One region of the Flavobacterium humidisoli genome, then DNA from elsewhere that is predicted to be linked to it. Evidence: riboswitches for the same ligand, from Rfam matches in the RefSeq annotation. Region 1 holds a riboswitch; the other holds the start of a gene.
What was found. A riboswitch is a leader RNA that binds a small molecule or an ion and turns the genes downstream of it on or off. The one in region 1 is predicted to bind cobalamin.

Region 1 (10,379 bases):
TGATAATCTGAAATCTTTTTTTCATTCAAATAAACATTTCCAGACAATGGCTTTTGGATTCCAGTAATCGTTCGAAGTAAAGTCGACTTCCCTATTCCGTTTGCTCCTATTAAAGTAATGAGTTTTCCAGAAGCTAAGTTTAAATTTAAATTTTCAGCAATAGTCGTAACGCCTTTCTTGGATTTGTATCCAATATTTAGGTTAGAAGTCGATAGAATGTTTTTCATTTTTTAAAGGTTCTAAGTTGCTGAGATCCTAAGATTCTAAGTTTTTTTAGATTGAAGAAATCTTTTTAATCTGTGGCAAAAAAATTACTTAAAATTTCTTTTTCTAACTAAAAGCCAAATGACAACCGGCGCGCCAATTATAGACGTGACTGCATTAATTGGAAGCGTTACATCAAAGCCCGGCATTTGAGAAACGATATCACAAAACAACATTATGATAGATCCGAAAAAGAGAGTACTCCAAAATAAAATAGTATGATTACTAGTCTGAAAAGTCAGTTTTGCAATGTGTGGCACTGCTAAGCCCACAAAAGCAATCGGCCCTGCAAATGCTGTAATCGCGCCAGACAAAATACTCGTTGCAAAAATGATGATTAATCGGGCTTGCTTAAAGTTTAATCCCATACTCTTAGCATAATTTTCTCCAAGAAGCAAAGCATTTAAAGGTTTAATGCTTTTGGCGCTTAAAAGCAATCCTATTCCAACGCAAACGGTTAAAATTACAATTGTTGTCCACGAAAGGTTCCCCAGATTTCCCATTGACCAAAAAGTAAATTTCTGAAGCTGTTCTGCAGTACTAAAATAAGTTAAGACACTTACGATTGCGGTTGTAAAACTTCCGAACATTAAACCTACAATCAAGATTGCCATTGTATCTCGTAATCGTTGCGAAACAACTAAAACTAAAAAAAGAACCAACGTGCTTCCTAAAGTAGATGCTAAAACAATTCCGTATTGAGACAATGCTACTACACTTAGAAAAGAAGGCAGAAATCCCGCTCCTAAAATGACAAAAGCCACACCAAGGCTAGCACCAGAACTTAGTCCTAAAACATAAGGTCCTGCAAGTGGATTTCGGAACAAAGTCTGCATCAAAAGTCCGCTTATTGAAAGTCCAGTTCCGACTAAAACTGCCGTAATCGCTTTTGGCAAACGATAATTAATGATAATATATTCCCAAGTTGATTTTGCAGCATGACCACCCGTTAAACTTGCAAAAACATCTTTTAACGGAATTGTAACCGATCCAAAACTAATGCTTGCAAAAAACATTAATAAAAGACCTAAAGCCAAAACGACAAATAAAATGGTATTTCTTTTTTTATTCGCCAATTTAATTCAGTTTTGATGCAAAAGTAAATTCGTAGCTCGCCAATAAATCAGGATGAAAAATCTTAATGTAATCTTTTAGAACCAAATCTGGACGGCTTGGCGCTAATTCGTAATAAACCGTTCCGCCAGTCGCTCCCAATTTACCTTCAAAATTATAAACACTTTTGTTTTTAAAAGCATCAAATTCAGCATAATGCGGATTTGCTTTTTGCAATTCATCTAAACTTTTAAAAGATCCAGAAGCAATCCAAACATTAGCATTTTTTCCTTTGTCCAAAACTTTTTCAAAAGACAAACCTTCGCTTCCAGTTCCTTTTAAATCAGCCCATAAATAATTAGCTTTTGCATCTTTCATAAACTCTGCTACCCAACTATTTCCTTTGGCAACATACCAAACATCTTCGTACATAGAACCGTATAGCACTTTTGAAGTTGCTGGTTTATCGCTAACTAATTTTTTCGCCTGATTGTAGCTTTCTACAATTTTATCAAACAATTCTTTTGCTTTTTCTTCCTTTCCGAATAAAGCGCCATAAAGTTTAATCCATTCTGCTTTTCCTAGTGGAGATTGTTCCATCCAATCACCTTGAATCAAAACATTTAAACCGCTTTTCTTAAGATTATCCAGCATCGGATTATTGTTATCTACACCAAACGTAACAATCAAATCTGGGGACAATTCTATTAATTGTTCGATGTTCAGTTTCTCATTCTGTCCAACGTTTTTTACAGAACCTTTGTCAATTAATGCTCTAGTTTTTTCCGAAGAAATGTAATCTGTATGTGGAAATCCGACCAATTTATTCTCAACTTCTAACATTTCTAAAAAAGGAATATTGGTAGTTGAAGTTACAACAACGCTTTCTAGAGGAACTTTTATAGCAATATATTTATTTAAACTATCTGGAATTTGTACGTCTTTTTCTTTTAAAATGTAAGTAAATTTCGTCTTAGCATTTGGCCACGGATTGCTCACATTTACAATTGAATAGCCTTCGTTTTTCACAATCGAAAGTCCAGAAGCAAATTCGATACTTTCTTTGGCAGTAGTAGATTTTACAACATCTTGCGCTTCATTCTTTTTACACCCGATTAGGATAAGTAGTACAAAAACGACTGGTAATTTATGGAAAAAATATTTCATATTTTATGTTTTGTGTAGCCACAAAGGTAAATTAATTTCTATTTTTTTTGTTTACCTTTATTCGTACAAATTTAAACAAATAGCCTTTTATTTGATGAATGTACCAAAAACAAAAATCTGCTCCAGTTGTGAAACCGCTTTTTCATGCGGAGACACTTCACCCGAAAATAAGTGCTGGTGTAATAATTATCCGCCTATTTTCAATCTTTCCGACGCAGGCGATTGCCTTTGTCCTGTGTGCTTTAAGGAAGCCTGCGAGGATAAAATTGATGCTTATGTCGAAACCGTAACTCCAAAAAAGGCTCTTAATAATAAGGCTATGCTACTGCCAAAAAATGACAATTTAATTGAAGGAATAGACTATTATATCGAAAATGGCAATTACGTTTTTAAAGCTTGGTTTCACTTAAAAAGAGGTACTTGCTGCGGAAACAACTGTCGACATTGCCCTTATTAAGAGTTATAAATTATGAGTTATGAATGAATAGCTCGCGATTAAATTTATAAATTGCCAAACAAAACTCATAACTTATACCAATAAAAATGATTTACTTAATAACTGGCGGCGAGCGTTCCGGAAAAAGCGGGTATGCTCAGAAACTAGCTTTAGAACTTTCCGACTCTCCTTTATATGTAGCAACTGCTCGAAAGTGGGATGCAGATTTTCAAAACCGAATTGATCGTCATCAGCAGGAAAGAGACGAACATTGGACTAATATTGAAAAAGAAAAATACTTAAGTGAAATTGATTTCTCTGGAAAAACGGCCTTAATTGATTGTGTAACGCTTTGGCTGACTAATTTTTTTATCGACACTAAAAATGATGTGGAGCTAAGTTTAGAAGAAGCTAAAAAAGAATTTCTGGCCATTGCCAAACATGAAAATGCCAATATCATTATTGTAACAAACGAAATCGGAATGGGCGTTCATGCAGAAACTCACATAGGGAGGAAATTTGTTGAACTTCAAGGCTGGATGAATCAATTTCTCGCCGCTAATTCTGATCAAGTTGTGCTCATGGTTTCTGGAATTCCAGTTAAAATCAAGTAAAAAATGCCAACTTAGAAATTCCAAATTCCAATAAATCGGAACTAAATTCAAAGTTTTAAATTCTAAATTCCAAAGCTTAGCCAAGTTTTGGAATTTGGAATTTTCTTTTTTGGTGCTTAACGCTTGGAATTTGGAATTTAAAAATTGTAATTTTATAACATGAGTAATTTAGACAATATATTAAAATCCAGACGAGACACACGACATTTTACAACCGATGAAGTTCCAGACGAAGTAATCCAGAAAGCTTTACAAGCTGGGCATTGGGCGCCTTCTGTCGGATTGACCGATGCTACTAGATATTTTCTGATTAAGTCAGAAGAGGTTAAAACGTCTATTAAAAAACTCTTTTTAGATTACAATAAAAAAGCCGAAGAACTAACCGACAATCCTGAACAGAAAGAACTATACAGATCACTAAAACTCGAAGCAATCGAAGAAGCGCCAATCGGGCTTGTTATTGCTTATGACCGTTCGGTTCTCAATCAGTTTACAATTGGAACAATTGGCAGTAATGAAGCCGTAAAATTCAGTTCGGTTTGTGCTGCGCAAAACATTTGGCTTTCGCTGACAGAGCAAGGTTACGGAATGGGTTGGGTCTCGATTCTCAATTATTATCAGTTTAAAAAAATCCTTGATTTACCCGAAAATATAGAACCTCTGGGATATTTCTGCATCGGAAAACCAGCCACCAATTACAACAATCAGCCCATGCTGCAACAATTGCATTGGAAACAAAAATCGGAAGCGCCTATCTGTACTGAAATCAAAGAAATTCATCAAATAAATGTTCCAGATTTTGATTGGAAATCAGAAAACGAAATACAAAACAAATCCGATTTCAATACTCTTTTACAAGAAAAAATAGATTCAAAAACAAAACCTGTTGGTTCTTTAGGAACGTTAGAATCTTTAGCCTTTCAAATGGCAACGGTTTTTGAAACTTTAAATCCAAAAATTACAAAACCAAATATTGTCGTTTTTGCAGGAGACCACGGAATTGCAAATCATGGCGTAAGTGATTATCCGCAAGATGTTACACGACAAATGGTCAATAATTTTCTGGATGGCGGTGCCGCTATAAATGTTTTTTGCAATCAGAATAATATCGAATTGTCAATTGTAGATTCGGGCGTTAATTATGATTTTCCAACCAATGCAAAATTAATCGATGCAAAAATTGCAAAAGGAACACAGTCTTTTCTGCATGTTCCCGCAATGAGTGAATCTGAAGTCCAATTGTGTTTTGAAAAAGGAAAATCGATTGTCGAAAATATTGCAAAATCGGGTTCAAACTGTATTGGTTTTGGTGAAATGGGAATTGGAAACACATCAACCGCTTCTATTTTAATGAGTCTTTTAACCGGTTTTCCTATTCAAGAATGTATCGGAAAAGGAACTGGAGTTGAAAACGAAAAACTGCTTCAAAAACAAAATCTACTCAAAAAAGCATTAGACAATTATTCCGGTCAAGCCGAATTAATGTCACAGCTTTCCTATTTCGGCGGTTTTGAGATTCTTCAGATGGCTGGCGGAATGCTGACTGCTTTTGAAAATAAAATGCTAATCTTGGTTGACGGTTTTATTTGCACTGTTGCGTATTTAATTGCTTTTAAAATAAATCCAAACATCAAACAAAATGCTGTTTTTTGCCATTGCTCTGCTGAAAAAGCACATTCAGAATTACTAAATTACTTAGAAGCAAAACCTATTTTAAATCTCGATTTACGTCTGGGAGAAGGAACTGGATGTGCTGTCGCTTTCCCTATTTTAAAATCGGCTGAAGCTTTTTTAAATGAAATGGCTAGTTTTGAAAGCGCGGGGATAAGTAGGAAATAGTAATTATTTTAATTTCTAAAAATAATTATGTTTCATTATGATTTATTCTCATTTTTGTCATTTCGACGAAGGAGAAATCTCCGTTAGAAGCTCCACAAAGTTAAGCCTCTTTTAGAATGGAATTACTTGCGAAGATTTCTACTTCGTTGAAATGACATACTAAATGAAAACCCACTCTAAATGAAAAAAGAACTACATATTTTCTTCACCTGTTTAATGTTCTACACTAGAATTCCGTGTCCAAAAAACATTACTCATCATCCAGATTATCTAAATAAAGCCACAAGATATTTCCCATTTATTGGTTGGATTGTTGGGAGTATTTCTTTTATAGCTTATTCTCTATTTGCTCAATTTCTTTATACAGAAACAGCTGTTATATTGGCAATTATTACTTCTATATTAACAACCGGAGCCTTTCACGAAGACGGATTTGCCGATGTTTGTGATGGTTTTGGCGGAGGCTGGACGAAAGAAAAGATCTTAATGATTATGAAAGACAGCGCCATTGGTGCTTATGGAGCAATCGGATTGGTTTTGCTTTTTTTATTAAAATTCAGATTGCTTTCAGAATCTATTTTGTTATTTCAAGTTTATGATTCGATGGCAGTTTTTAAAATTTTTCTCTTATTTATTTCTGCTCATTCTTTGAGTCGTCTGGCGGCAATCAGTATTATTTTTACGCACGAATATTCACGTGAAGATGCTTCAAGCAAAAGTAAACCTATTGCAAAACAATATACTTGGAAAGAAGTTTTTGGCTCATTCTTTTTTGGTTTAATTCCGTTACTTGTATTCTCTTATTTTGATTGGAGATTTCTCCTGACCATAATCCCTGTTTTTATAACTCGATATTTTTTAGCCCGATATTTTCAGAAATGGATTGACGGTTATACAGGAGATTGTCTTGGCGCTACACAACAGGTTTGCGAAGTAGTATTTTACCTTAGTATTTTATTTTTATGGAAATTTATCTAGTCCGTCATACCGAAACAGTATGCGAAAAAGGAATCTGTTACGGACAATCAGACGTCGATATTGCAGTACCATTTGATGAAGTTTTCGGCAAAATCATTTCTGAACTTCCTTCTGAAGCAATAATATTTTCTAGCCCACTTAAGCGCTGTGTTATTTTAGCAAAACATATTCAAGATAACATCAAAACCATTTCTTATCGCGAAGATGAACGTTTAAAAGAAATGAATTTTGGTGATTGGGAATTGAAAAGCTGGAACGAAATTCCGTCTGAAGAACTCAATCCGTGGATGGAAGATTTTGTAAATATCAAAGTTTCAAATGGAGAATCTTTTGTAGAATTACATGAAAGAGTTGGTGATTTTTTAGTTAATGAAATTTCAAAAATAAATCAGCCAATTGTTATTGTTGCCCATGCAGGAATTATAAGAAGTATTTTGTGTCATCAGAATTCACTTCCATTAAAAGAAGCTTTTAATAATAAAGTTGATTTCGGAGAAGTTATAAAAATCGATTTTTAGTGCAAATTATTTATAATTTTCTATCAAATGGAAAAGAAATTTGAATAATCAATATTTTTAACTTTATCTTTGCAGCAAATTAAGGTTGTGTTTTTGATTTAAAAACACATTAAAAGGGAATCAAGTAAATACTTGAGCTGTACCCGCAACTGTAAGCTAAGTTCAAAAAAAATGAATGCTTGCTGTAACTACATCACCACTGTCACGCCTTGCGTGATGGGAAGGTAAACAGCAAGACGCAAGCCAGGAGACCTGCCTTTGTAACAATTATCGAGCTCTCGGGAAAAAGAGCGAAGAAATTATGACTATAAAACGACTTCTTGCTTTTTGTTCTTTTGTGATGTGCCAGATTATTTCGGCGCAGAGCGATTCTATTACCAGTTTAAAAGAAGTATTGGTTTCAGATAAAAACTTAAAAAACTACTCGGTTTCGCAATCTGTTTTAAAACTAAATGATTCTATAATCAATAAAAATGAAGCGCTCCTTACCGATTTATTAAACTTTAATTCGACTTTATATTTTAAAGAATACGGACGCGGAATGCTTTCTACGGTTTCTTTTAGAGGTACGACTTCTTCTCAGACAGCGGTAATCTGGAACGGAATTAATATCAATTCCCAAATGAACGGAAGCACCGATTTTAATACCATTTCGGGTTCCGATTATAATTCGATAAGCGTAAAAGCGGGTGGCGGAAGTGTTATTTACGGAAGCGGTGCTGTTGGAGGAACGGTGCACTTAAATAACGATTTGTTATTTTTTAATCGTTTTGAGAATAATTTAAGACTAGATTACGGCAGTTTTAACACGATTGGAATTAATTATAAAACTTCTATTTCTAACAAAAAATGGAGTGCTCAAATTGGAATGTCAAAAAATAGCTCGACTAACGATTACAAATACTTAAATCGATATACTTGGAGAGGCGAACAGCGATGGAATCAGAATGGACAATATGACATTATTACCTTAAGCGCTAATGCTGGATATAAATTCAACCAAAATCATATTTTAAAACTATACAGCCAGAGTTCAAACACCGACCGTAACACTTCTTTAATAGTAGAGTCTGAAACCAAAAGTAAATACATAAACGGTTTTAACAGAAACTTACTGGAATATGATGGAAGTTTCGGAAAGCTTAAAACCAATTTTAAAACAGCCTATATTTTCGAAAACTATCAATACTTTGAAGATAATTCTTCAAAAAATTATACATACGGAAAGACTGAAAACTTAATTACCAAACTCGATGTCGATTATCATGTATTCAAATCTACACATCTTAACGGAATTGTAGATTATAGCAGAACAAATGGTTACGGAACCAGTTTTGGAAGTCATATTCGCGAAATAAGCTCTGCTTCTTTATTGGTTAGACAAGATATTGGAGACAATTGGAAAAACGAACTCGGGGTTAGAAAAGAGTTTACGGATAACTATAAATCTCCTGTTTTATTCAATCTCGGATCTTCTTATAAATTCAATGATTGGTACAATTTAAAACTTAATGTATCACGAAATTTTAGAATTCCGACCTACAATGATTTGTATTGGGACCAAGGAGGAAATCCTAATTTAAAACCTGAAAACTCTTACCAAGGGGAAATTGGCAACGTTTTTACATTCAAAAATTGGTCTTGGACACAGAATTTCTACTACATGAAAATTACCGACATGCTGCAATGGGTTCCTGGAGCAAATGGCATTTGGACCCCTCAGAATCAAGATAAAGTAAACAGTTACGGAACAGAAACTATGCTGGCTTGGAAAAAAAGTTATGGCAAAAACAGTTTCGCAGCAAATGCTACTTATGCTTATACGGTTTCGCAAGATGAAAAAACTAAAAATCAATTGTTTTTTGTGCCGTTTAATAAAGCTACAGGATCTGTCTCCTATTCTAGAAATAAATTAAGTGCTTATTATCAAATTCTTTATAACGGATTTGTTTACACGAGAGCCGATAATAATCCTGACGAAATTATTAACGATTATACGATTTCAAATATCGGAATCGATTATGATCTTAAATTTTTAGATTCTTTCAAAGTAGGTTTTCAAGTTTTAAATCTTTTTAATAAAGATTACGAAAGTCTGGAAAACAGACCAATGCCAGGTCGCAATTTCAATATGTATATAACCTTAAAATTTTAATATATGAAGTTTAGTAAATTACTTTTAATAGCGTTAAGTATTTCGTTATTCGCTTCTTGTTCAAGTGATGATGACGATGCCCCAAAAGGTGCTTACGACAATGGTTTTTTCATTTTAAATGAAGGAAGCTCAGATGCAGGAACTGTTTCATTCTCTAGTAATGATTTTAGCATATTTACAAAAGATGCTTACAAAGCCGAAAATGGATCTGATGTACTTGGAAAATTTGTTCAGAATATCTTTTTCGAAGGAGACAAAGCATATATTATTGCAGGAGGTTCAAATGTAATAAACATCGTAAACCGTTATACTTTCAAATTAATTGCAAAAGTTGACAGTGGCTTGGTTAATCCTAGATATGGAGTGATAAAAGACGGAAAAGCTTACGTAACAAATGCAAATTCATACAGCGCTGAAACAGGAAGTACAGACGATTACATTGCGGTAATTAATTTGGCTACAAACGTTGTTGAATCTAAAATTGCATTAAACACAACTGGAAATAGAATTATAGAAGAAGGCGGAAAATTATACATCACAGATCCTTTGGGAACTGATAAACTTTCTATTTATAACATCGCTTCAAAAACTTTAGAAGCTCCAATAACCATTGGTTACGGTTCAGATTCTATTGAAGAAGAAAACGGAAGCCTTTTTATCTTACAGCCTTCTTATACAGCAAGCAGTGTAATTTTAAAAGTAAAAATCTCTGACAAATCTGTTTCTAAAATTGAAATTCCGGAATCTCAAGGAGTAGCTGGATTTTTAGATATTGAAGACAACAAAGTATATTATACAGTTGCAAATTCTGTTTACTCAATTACTACATCAGCAACAGCTGCTGCTACTAGTCCGCTTTTTACAGCTACTTCAGATCTTGGTTACCTTTACGGTTTTGCAGTAAAAGACAACCGTGTTTTCCTTGCAGATGGCGGAAACTTTAAAGAAGATAGCAAAGCTTATATTTATAACTTCAGCGGAAGTTTATTAAAAGAATTAACTGTTGGTGTAGGTCCAAACGGATTCTACTTTAACGATTAATTTTTACCATTAGAATTAGTTTTTGTTTTTTTATGGAAAAGGCTTTCAGTGATGAAAGCCTTTCCTATTTATTACGTGGATTATTTTAAAAACTCTTTGGTGGATTTTGAAAATACATTCCGTGTCTTAATCCGTTTATAATTTTTGAATCTGTCAAATAAGGATGCTCTGGTTCAGAATCGTTTAGAACTCTTCTAGCAGAAGAACCTGTAATTTTTGAAATAGCCAAATTAAGCAAAGGTTCAGACGTTTCTCCTAAAACACCATAGGTATCCAAATATTCTCTTTGCACATAAGTAGGTTGCAAACCTTGA
Region 2 (10,379 bases), 2.0 Mb from region 1:
CAAGCACATTAGAAATATATCTGCTGTAAGTTCCAGTTTCTTTTATCACATTAATTGAAGAAGTGTAAATTTTTGATTCTCCATTAATTTCTACTTTTAAAGTCAGCGGATAATTTTTTTGAAAAGGGCTAATAAAATCTAAATCTGCATTTTCTGAAATAATAGAATCATTGATACTCCAAGTCAATTTTGCAGTAATTGGAAGAGCTGTTGCAATATTCAGCACTTTAAAGCGGTCAATTGTATACGATTCTTTCAGAATTTCTGCAGGAAGCAAATCTTCTTCATTGTCTTTATCGCAGGCAACAAATCCCAAAAAGAGAATTGAAAACAAAGCGATTTTGAAAAGTTTTTTGTTCAACATTTTTTAATTTTTAGTTATAAAAGCAATATGAGCGGGAATATTTCCAGCGGTTGTTTTCCATTTTAATTTTCCATCGGGCGTAAAACAGTAGATATAACCCGTTACTACATAGTTTTGAGCGTCGGTAATGTAGATTTCTTTGGTTTCTGGATTGACTTGAAGACCATACGGAATCATGATTTGCTTGTCGGTTCCGTCTGTAATAATTTGGTTTGTAATTACTTTTTTAGTTTTGGTATCTAAAATTCCGTAACTCACTTTATTTGTTCCCGTTAGATAACTCCAAGAAACACTATAGTAATACAATAAATCGTTAACGAGACAAGTTCCAGAAACCGGGATATCGAGTTGCATTTTCTTTTCATCTGTCTGCGTATCAATAATAAAAAGATTGGACGGTGTGTTGTAATAATCGCCTCGCGAACTCACATAAATATCGCCGCGACTGTCAATCTGCATGCTGTATAAATTGATTCCAACATCGATTTTTTTAATCTCTGTAAACGTTTCCAGATCAATTACAGAAACCGTTCTGTCATAATTTGGAACTCTATAACCGCCAGAATTGGCCACATACAATTTTCCGTTATGAACGACCATTTGTTCGGGCTGATAACCAACCGTTACTTTTCTTTTTATTTCTAATGAAGTGGTGTCAATTTCAGCCACAAAACCAATTTCGGCATTCGGATTTATGGCAACAGGCCCAGAGTACGAACTCACATACGCTTTGCCCTTATAAAAAGCAACATAACGGCAATTTGGAATGTCTATTTTTTTGATGCGTTTTGCCGTCCATTTTTCTAAAACTTCCACTTTGTTAGAACAATTAATGACCGCATAAACTTTATTTCCGTAGATTTTAATGTCATTTCCAACATCTCCCAATTCTTTTACAACCGAAGGATTTCGTTCTGAATATACATCTGTAGTGTAATTTCCTGTTCTGTAGTTAAAAACATCCAAACTCGCACGGTTCATTCCCATATTTCCTTCGTTTAGAAGATAAAAGCCTTCAATATTGCCATCGCTTCTTGGCGCAGCAACACTCACATCCGAAGAAAGAAATATGGTTTCGTCTTCTCTGCAGGAAACTAAAAAAACGGCAATACTTAAACTGAATACTATTTTTAAAATGCTCTTTTTCATAACTCAAAACTGATTATAAACTTGAATGTTCTTCCTGGCATCGGATAATTGTAAATCACTTCATACTGCTGGTTGAAAGCATTGTTGACTTCTATCGTTCCGTTCAATTTGTAATTCTTGAATGTGAAAGATTTTTGAACCGCCAAATCGTGTGTATACCAAGGCTGAACTTCATTTACTTTAATGTTATTGACATTTCCGTTGTAGCGTTTTCCGACATAAATAAAACTGTAATTAAAATTCCAAGATTCATAACCAGCATTCAAAATTCCAGATCCGCTGTGCCAAGGCGTATACGGAATTTGATCTCCATAAGAAGACATCTCTAAACCAACAAACTTTGTAAAATCCTGACTTTGAGAATACGTATAAGTCAAGTTTGCAGTTAGATTTACTTTCTCAATATGAGTTACCATATTCAGCACCGTTTCGATTCCTTTTCCTTTTACCTGCCCGATATTGGTCATCATCCAACGGAACAGATTTCCTGTTGGAGCAGCAATAATTTTATCTTTTGTATTGGTATAATAAGCATCTGCCTGAAAAGAAAATTTATCAAAAAAGCTTTCCCTTACGGGGAAATTATACGTAAAACCAACATCGTACTGATTCATATATTCTGGCCTCAAAGTGCTCGAACCTATCATTGTATAATACAGATCATTGAAAGTTGGCATTCTGAAAATTCGTTTAGCGAAAGCTCTTAAATTGAAATCGTATTTCTTAAACGGCGTATAACCTAGAAATATAGCGGGAGTAAATTCGGTTTTGTTGGGTGCTTTGGCATTGTACTTCACTTCTTCGATAACGCGAGTTGCGAGTACATTTCCTAAAATTTTAAAACCTTCATATCGATAAGAAGTCGCAAGAGAAACTAGTGCAGTATAACGGTGCGGAAAAGAAAATTGTGTCTGAATGCCTCTTCTAGTTGCATTTAGCTTATTGTATTGAAAATCGGTTGATAGCGAAACATCCCAAGTGGGTAAAATGCTGTACATATTGACCGCAGAAAAATAGGCTTCTTGCTGATAATAGCTATCATTAGATTGCACGCCTTCCGTTACCGTTTCTCCTAAAACATTGGTAGTATCTCGTGCAATATAATGGGTGTAATCATAAGCAAATTTGCCTTTTAGCTGAAATTTATACTTTTCAGAAACGTCTTTCATTAAGGAAGCTTGAGAGAAAAAATTCTTGTCAAATTGACGAAAACCATCTCGAAACTTATTTTCTACAATGGCACCAGGAGCGCCTCTTTCAGAATCGTAATAATACACTTTGGCGTCCCAAGTTCCTTTATTTATTTTTCCGAACAAACCCGATTCAAATCGAAAGGCTTCAATATCGCTGTTCCATCGCGTTGCTGTGGTATCGTATGCAATGCTACCGTCTTGATTTTTTCTTTTATACCTAAATTTATACTGCCCGTTTGATTTGATGTATTCTGAGCTTACACTCAAGCTGACTTTATCGCTCAGTTTTTGTTCCCATCTAAAAGAAGGATCATGATAATCAATAGACATTGTTTTGTAACGAACCAGAAGATTTGTTTTCTTATTGCCCGAAAAAGCAGGTCGTTTGGTTCGCAAATAAATCGCAGAAGCAGAAGCAAAATCTTTAGCCGACTGAAAAATTTCACTTTTCTGACCGTTATACATCGTCAAAGATTCCATGTCGTCAAGCGAATATTTTCCTAGATTGGTTACGCCATTTTGCGCATTTCCAAGCTGAATTCCGTCGTAAAAAACACCAACATGATGCGTTCCCATATTACGAACGTCAACCGTTTTAAGTCCGCCAACTCCGCCATAATCTTTAATTTGGGTTCCTGCAAAATAACGAAGCGCATCTGCGACATTGTGAGTCGCCAAATTCTCGAGCAGAACGCCCAAAAGACTTTGTACGGGAATCACTTCCTGATATGGTTTTCCTTTTAAAACCACTTCTTTTAAAACCCGTGAACTATCAGTCACTGCTTGAGAATGAAGCAAAAAAGGAACAAGTACTAAAAAAATAGAAAATAAAGTTTTCTTCAAATTATACATCACGATTTTATTAAATAAACTTTACGTGATGCAGTAATTATAAAAACATAGAAATAGGCCAACTATCCTAAATAGCAGGTCATTATCTTGTCATCAACTTCATACCACGAAAGTTTTAAACTATGTGATCGTGGCAGGTCTCCTGACTTATTCCATCTTTAAACGGCCTTCTCATCCGAAACAACGAACAATGGCATTAGTAATGTTTAAAGACTCAAATAGAACTTACAGTAGCGGGTCTGTTCAGGATTTGCACCTGATTCCCTTTTAACTGTTTTTTCTGAATTGAAAAAACAGACCAAAATCAGCCACAAAGATATAACTCAGGTATGGTGTCTGCAAGTTACCTGTCTGTTTTTTAATTTTTAATCATGATTTACTATTTGGCGAAAAAGCAGCAACTCTCCATTACTGCCTTTTTTCCAGACATTTATGCTTTTTCCTTTTACATTACCACTGTTTTCTCCATCGCGCCAATCAACGCTGTAGAAACCAAATTCTACAATGGCTTTTTGTGCATAAATAATATTTGAAGTTTCAATCGAAATTTGTTCGATATGTAGTGTGCCAGGTTTTTCATGCGCTGTAAAATAATCCGTAATTTCTTTTTCACCCGAAAGAATCGGAGTATAATATGTTAAATACATCGCATCTGGCATAAACATTTTGGCATGCTCTGCTCCTTGCCTATTCTGAACCATCTCTTTAATGGCTTTATTTCTTTCTTTTACCTCCAAAGTTAATTTGTCAGTCGGCATATATTTTTTAGTCTTTGGAATTTCAATATCGTTTATATCTGGAATATTTTTATCATCAAAATAACTTGAAGAACCCCAGATTTCTGCAGCAATTGTTGGAGGGACACTTTTTTTTGAAGGCTTTTTCCATAAAACGGAATATTTTCCAATATAAGAAAACGCTTTCTGCTCATTTAGATTTAAATCTTCCTTAAAAGTTCCAATTTCTAAAACATAGTTTCCAAAATCCTGTAACTCTAAAATTGTTTTTTGATATGAAGTAACTTTTGCCTGTTTCAACCATTGTTTGTAAAAGTCCCTAATCGCTTTTCTGCCCACTCGCTGTCTGCTATGCTCGGGCATAAATAGGGTTTGATCTGTATAAGCTTTTGCTAAATCGTCTTGATTTCCTTTTGTAAAAGCAATTGCAAACGAGACATTATAATCTTCAATCTGCTTTTTAATACTCGAATTTGTGCTGTTTTCCTGAGCAAAACCAACGGATGCAAAAAGGAAAAAGATAAAACTTAACCTGTTCATACCAGAAATATTTTATTGAACAATAAATATACAAAATATTAATATTCAATATTTTACAATAAAAAAAATATAAAAACAGGATTTTAAATCAATCGTTGAGAATATTTTTCATTCCATTATATAAGAAAGAATCTTAAAAACTTCACGAGAATATAGAGATAATTCAGTTGCAGCAGAAAACACTTAAATTTTGCTTACAAAGAAGTTAATTTTTCGACAAATAATTCATAACAAGACAATATTTGGTTTCATAAAATGTTTATATATAAAAGATTATGATGCATCTAATTTTTTAAATCAATACCACTCAAGATTAATAGTATAAAAACATGAAAAAAATATTTTTGATAATTGCCTTTGCTTCCTTTTCATTGCACAGTTTTGCTCAGGAACTTGATAATAAATTCAAATCGATTCCAGCAAAAAAATCTCCTGTAAAAGAAGTTATCCCTCCAAAAGAAGAAGCTCCAAAAGAAAACCCGCCAGCGCCTATTGAGAAACCTGCACCGCTTCAGGTTAATCCTGACGAGTTATTTAAAAACACTAATCTTTATAAGCCAGAAGCAAATGTTGAAGGAATATTTTATAGAAGAAATCAGTTTTTAGGTAATTTCAATACAACAGCCGTTACTTCGACCATTATGTATCGTGATGCTGCTTTTGTAGACGGCGATAAAGTAAAAGTATATTTAAATGATCAAGTAATTGAGCCTGAAGTTTTCTTAAATGGCGATTTTAAAAGTGTTAAGATCAACTTAGTAAAAGGAATCAACAAAATTGACATTGAGGCTTTAAACGAAGGTTTTGCTTCTCCAAATACAGCCGAATTTAAAGTTTATGACGATAAAGGCCAAGTTATTTCGTCAAGCGAATGGAATGTTGGTACGGGATACAAAGCTGTTATTGTATTAGTTAAAGAATAAAACTTTCTAACAAAAATCGTTTGAAATCATAAAAAACATTTAAAACTGCTGGTTTCAGCAGTTTTTTTGTTGCATATGTGTAGTTAACTACGTAGTTTTGTACAGATATTTAATTTACCATACAAATGCAAATTCAGCCTATACAAAATAAGTACGAAAATGAAATCGTAGATTTGATTTTACACATTCAGCAAAAAGAATTTAATGTTCCTGTCACTTTAGAAGATCAGCCTGATTTATTGGACATTGAGAACTTTTACTATAAACCAGGCGGGATTTTTCTGGGTGCTTTTATAGACGAGAAATTGGTTGGCACAATTGCTTTGGTAAAATTCAATTCTGAAGCTGGAGCCATCAGAAAAATGTTCGTGAAGAAAGAATATAGAGGTAAAGAATTCCAAATCGCTCAACAATTATTAGAGCAACTAATTGCGTACAGCAAAGAAAAAGGAATTAAAGACTTATATTTAGGAACGGTTTCTTTATTGCAGGCGGCTTTGCGTTTTTACGAAAAGAATAATTTTGTAACGATCGAAAAAGAAGCGCTTCCAACTGATTTTCCTTTAATGAAACCCGATAATGTTTTTTGTCATTTAAAACTAAATCAATAAAAATGAATATAATTGACGAGATTGGAATATTGGCCATATCAACGCGGTTGCAGCGTCTGAGCGAACAGTTGCGCAAAGACGGTGCCTTAATTTATAAGTCTTTCGATATTGATTTTGAACCGAAATGGTTTCCTGTAATTTATACGCTGCACATTAAAGAAATGCTTAGTGTTGTAGAAATTGCCAACGAAATTGGCTATAGCCATCCGTCAACTATAAGTTTATTAAAGGAATTAGAAAAACAAAAACTTATCAGTTCTAAAAAAGACAAATTAGACGAACGCAAGAGATTAATTGTGCTTACACCCAAAGGAAAAGAACTGGTCGTAAAAATGCAACCTGTTTGGACAGTGATGAAAAATGCTTTAAACGAAATCACCGATAATCAGAATAATCTTTTGAGAGCTATTGAAGAAACGGAGCAAAAACTGGCTACACAAGGATTTTTTCAGAGAATTTCAGAACTCAAAAGCTGATTTATTCTTTACCTGTAATCTTTTTTCTGTGATTATGCCCCCATTTTGCCAAAGAATCAATTACCTCTTTTAAAGTATGCCCATATTCTGTTAACTGATATTCAACTGTTATGGGCTGGGTATTCAAAACGGTTCTTGTAACCAATTGATTTTCCTCCAGGTTTTTTAATTCTCTGCTTAACATTTTTCCCGAAATACCTTCTACTTCCCGCAATAAATCGGTAAATCTTAAGGTATTAAAGCACAGTGATGCAATTATAGAAATTTTCCATCTTCCGTTTAAGATATACATAGCATCATGCACCGCCATAATGTGCTGCGTGCATTTTTTAGGATCGTGGTCTAGTTGTTTTAGCATGTTCTATTGTAAGTTACCTCGATGTTACAGTTACTTTTGGTAATCGGATGACAAAAATACACTTAAAGTGTTTACATTTGAAAACAATTTTAATTAATAAAGAAAAATGGCCTTAATAGATGCACTAAAGTGGCGTTATGCTACAAAAAAAATGAACGGACAAGCTGTTCCGCAAGAAAAAGTAGATTATATTCTTGAAGCTGCAAAGCTTGCTCCATCTTCTTCTGGATTACAGCCTTACAAGATTTTTGTGATCACAAACAAAGAATTAAAAGACAAACTTAGAGCGGTAAGTTTTGACCAAAGCCAAGTTACAGATGCTTCTCACGTTTTGGTATGGGCTGCTTGGGACGGTTATAGTTTAGAAAAAATTTCTGCTGTTTTTGACAGAACAATTGCAGAAAGAGGAATTCCTGCTGATGCAATGGATGAATACAAACAAAGACTTTGGGGAATGTACGAGCCACTTGGACAAGAATGGCACGCTAACCACGCCGCCAAACAAGCTTACATTTCGTTTGGTGTAGCAATCGCTGCAGCTGCAGAACAGCAAGTAGATGCAACTCCAATGGAAGGTTTTATTCCTGCTGAAGTTGACAGCCTTTTAGGTCTAAACGAACTTGGACTAAAGAGTGTTTTAGTTTTACCTCTAGGATATAGAGATCATGAAAATGATTGGTTGGTAAACATGAAAAAAGTAAGAACTCCACAAGAAGATTTTATAACAGAAATCAAGTAAAAAATTATTTTTTGCTTAAATGAAAATGCTTTTGAAATGGTGCAGCAGCTCTTTTTCAGAAGCATTTTTCGTTTAATTATTTCATTTTCAAATCAAAACAAAATTCAATTTAAGGAATCAGAAAAATTGATTTTTAGAACTTATGTTAATTTTATTATTTGTATAAAAATAGGGACGCATTACGGATAATTAAATAATATTGTATAGCTAATTTTGCTTTATCCAAAACGATTCATTTAATTAAATCCTAAAAACCTATGTCTGATTTCTTAACGCAATTTGGGGAGGACCTAAAAAAGAATGTCCCAGGTTTCATCGCAGTATCTGTTGCTGAAATCGCAAGCGGTATGTCATACTATTCACACTCTGCACTTGCAGATTTTGACCCAGAATTGGCATCTGCATACAACCTTGAAGTAGTAAAAGCCAAAATGAATGCTATTAAAGCATTGAATTTAAATGGTCAGGTTATCGATAATATTATGATTACGCTAAGTTCTCAAATTCACATTATCGACGTTTCTGATAATCAAGATTACTTTATTTACCTGGCTGTAGACTCTACAAAAGCCAATTTAGGTATGACAAAATCTATCCTTAATAAGTATAAAAAAGAAATCGCAGCTAAATTATAACAAAGTTTTGCCCCTTGATAAAAAGGAATAGTCGCTTGAGAGTATTCCTTTTTGTTTTTTTAGCATGTTTTAAAAGATTTCGCTCCTCTCTTTTATACTATTTCTTCCTATAATCCGCCGGAGCTCTGCTATATTGATAAAAGTCCCAGCAGGATAAAATGTTTCTACACAATCTTATTCAAAAAACGCAAAAAAACATTTTATTTTTTATTCCAATTTGCTCTTCATTTCTTGAAAATATTTTATATTTCGAAACCTAAATGAGGAATTGTATAAATGGAATTACGCACTTATTTTGAAAAATATTCTGATGAAGCAACTTGTATTGAAGAGCTCAAAAACAAACGTTTAGAAAATGGACTTTTGTGCCGAAAATGTGGGCATGATGCACATTCTTTTCGTCAGAATGATTTAAAATTTCAGTGCAGAAAATGTGGCAGTAGAATCAGCCTAAGATCGGGAACTGTAATGGAAAACTCCAATCTCCCTATTCGCTATTGGATGATTTGCATTGAATTAATGACACTTTCCCACCGAAAAATATCTATTCTTAAAATTCAATATTTGCTTGGCCATAAAAGATATGAACCGATTTGGCTGATGGTACAGAAGATCCGTCTAGTAATGAAAATTAGAGACGAAAAATACCGATTACGTGCTTACTCAGAATTTGATCCCGAATTTCTTCAGAAAATTGATAAACTGACTTTAGAAAAGAAAACTAAAACCTCCTATGAAAGCTGATTTAAGAGCACATATCGAAAAAATTATCCCTTTAACTGACGAGGAATTTGATTTTGTTATCTCTCATTTCAGTACCAAAAAATTCAAAAAACATCAATTTCTTATCCAGAAAGACGAACCTGTACACTATTCTTATTTTATAATTACAGGTCTTGTAAAATTGGTTTTTACTGATGAGTCAGGAAAAGAACATATTGTTTCTTTTGCTATGGAAGACTGGTGGGAAAGTGATTTTTATGCTTATTACACGCAAACCAAGGCAACTATGTCTTTGGAATGTCTTGAAGATACGGAAGTACTTTGCTGCACACTCGAAGATTATAAAAAACTATGCGACGGTTTACAAAAAATGGAACGTTTTTTTCTGGAGAAAGCTACTTTTGGCTTTTTAGGTTCACAACGCCGCATTATTTCCTGGCTTACTTCAAACTCAAAAGAACGATACGAACAGCTTTTAAAACAATATCCAACACTTTTTCAACGCGTATCTAAAAGTCAAATTGCTTCTTATTTAGGAGTATCTCGTGAAACACTGAGCCGGCTTTCTTCCTGATGTGATGTAGATCACTTTTTATTTGTGAGGAATATCAACAGCTTAAATCCTTGATAAATCTGAATTTTGTCTTTATAATTTAAAACAAAATAAAGATGGAAAAAAGAGTTATAAATCCTTGGAAATGGCAAGATAAACGTAGCTATGCGCAGGCAGTTGAAATAAAAAATCCAGAAGGAACATTATACGTATCTGGACAAACGGCTATAAGTGCAGAGGGAATTTCAAGCAATGAGAACATGGAGTCTCAAATTATTCAAACCTTAAAAAATCTAGAACAAGTTATAACAGAAGCAGGATATGAATGTAACGGAATCGTGCGTTTAAATATTTATACGACTTCTACAGCCGAACTCTGGCCTCATTTTAACATTTTACAAGACTGGATCAATAAACATAATATTACTCAGGCTACGACATTGCTGGAAGTAAAAAGCCTTTTCGAAACCTTAAAAGTAGAATTGGAAGCAACAGTTGTAAAATAATCTGGATTAAAATAAAAAAT

Region 2: linked by a shared signal. The riboswitch ahead of M0M44_RS15850 (TonB-dependent receptor) and the one ahead of M0M44_RS00475 (TonB-dependent receptor plug domain-containing protein) in region 1 are both predicted to bind cobalamin.

What each region holds. Positions count from the first base shown of each region.
Region 1 is NZ_CP096829.1:83,917-94,295, forward strand. It holds gene M0M44_RS00435 (ABC transporter ATP-binding protein) at 1-227, opposite strand, end outside; gene M0M44_RS00440 (iron chelate uptake ABC transporter family permease subunit) at 312-1,340, opposite strand; gene M0M44_RS00445 (ABC transporter substrate-binding protein) at 1,342-2,484, opposite strand; gene M0M44_RS00450 (C1orf53 family protein) at 2,579-2,941, shown strand; gene cobU (bifunctional adenosylcobinamide kinase/adenosylcobinamide-phosphate guanylyltransferase) at 3,028-3,534, shown strand; gene cobT (nicotinate-nucleotide--dimethylbenzimidazole phosphoribosyltransferase) at 3,694-5,373, shown strand; gene M0M44_RS00465 (adenosylcobinamide-GDP ribazoletransferase) at 5,554-6,351, shown strand; gene cobC (alpha-ribazole phosphatase) at 6,336-6,869, shown strand; cobalamin riboswitch at 6,935-7,143, shown strand; gene M0M44_RS00475 (TonB-dependent receptor plug domain-containing protein) at 7,171-9,024, shown strand; gene M0M44_RS00480 (YncE family protein) at 9,028-10,065, shown strand; gene M0M44_RS00485 (S41 family peptidase) at 10,151-10,379, opposite strand, start outside.
Region 2 is NZ_CP096829.1:3,683,354-3,693,732, reverse strand. It holds gene M0M44_RS15860 (cell surface protein) at 1-364, opposite strand, end outside; gene M0M44_RS15855 (YncE family protein) at 368-1,513, opposite strand; gene M0M44_RS15850 (TonB-dependent receptor) at 1,510-3,558, opposite strand; cobalamin riboswitch at 3,674-3,876, opposite strand; gene M0M44_RS15845 (YybH family protein) at 3,924-4,835, opposite strand; gene M0M44_RS15840 (hypothetical protein) at 5,165-5,758, shown strand; gene M0M44_RS15835 (GNAT family N-acetyltransferase) at 5,884-6,369, shown strand; gene M0M44_RS15830 (MarR family winged helix-turn-helix transcriptional regulator) at 6,372-6,845, shown strand; gene M0M44_RS15825 (winged helix-turn-helix transcriptional regulator) at 6,847-7,203, opposite strand; gene M0M44_RS15820 (nitroreductase family protein) at 7,310-7,942, shown strand; gene M0M44_RS15815 (hypothetical protein) at 8,200-8,577, shown strand; partial or broken gene M0M44_RS15810 (transposase) at 8,854-9,318, shown strand; gene M0M44_RS15805 (Crp/Fnr family transcriptional regulator) at 9,311-9,874, shown strand; gene M0M44_RS15800 (RidA family protein) at 9,970-10,359, shown strand.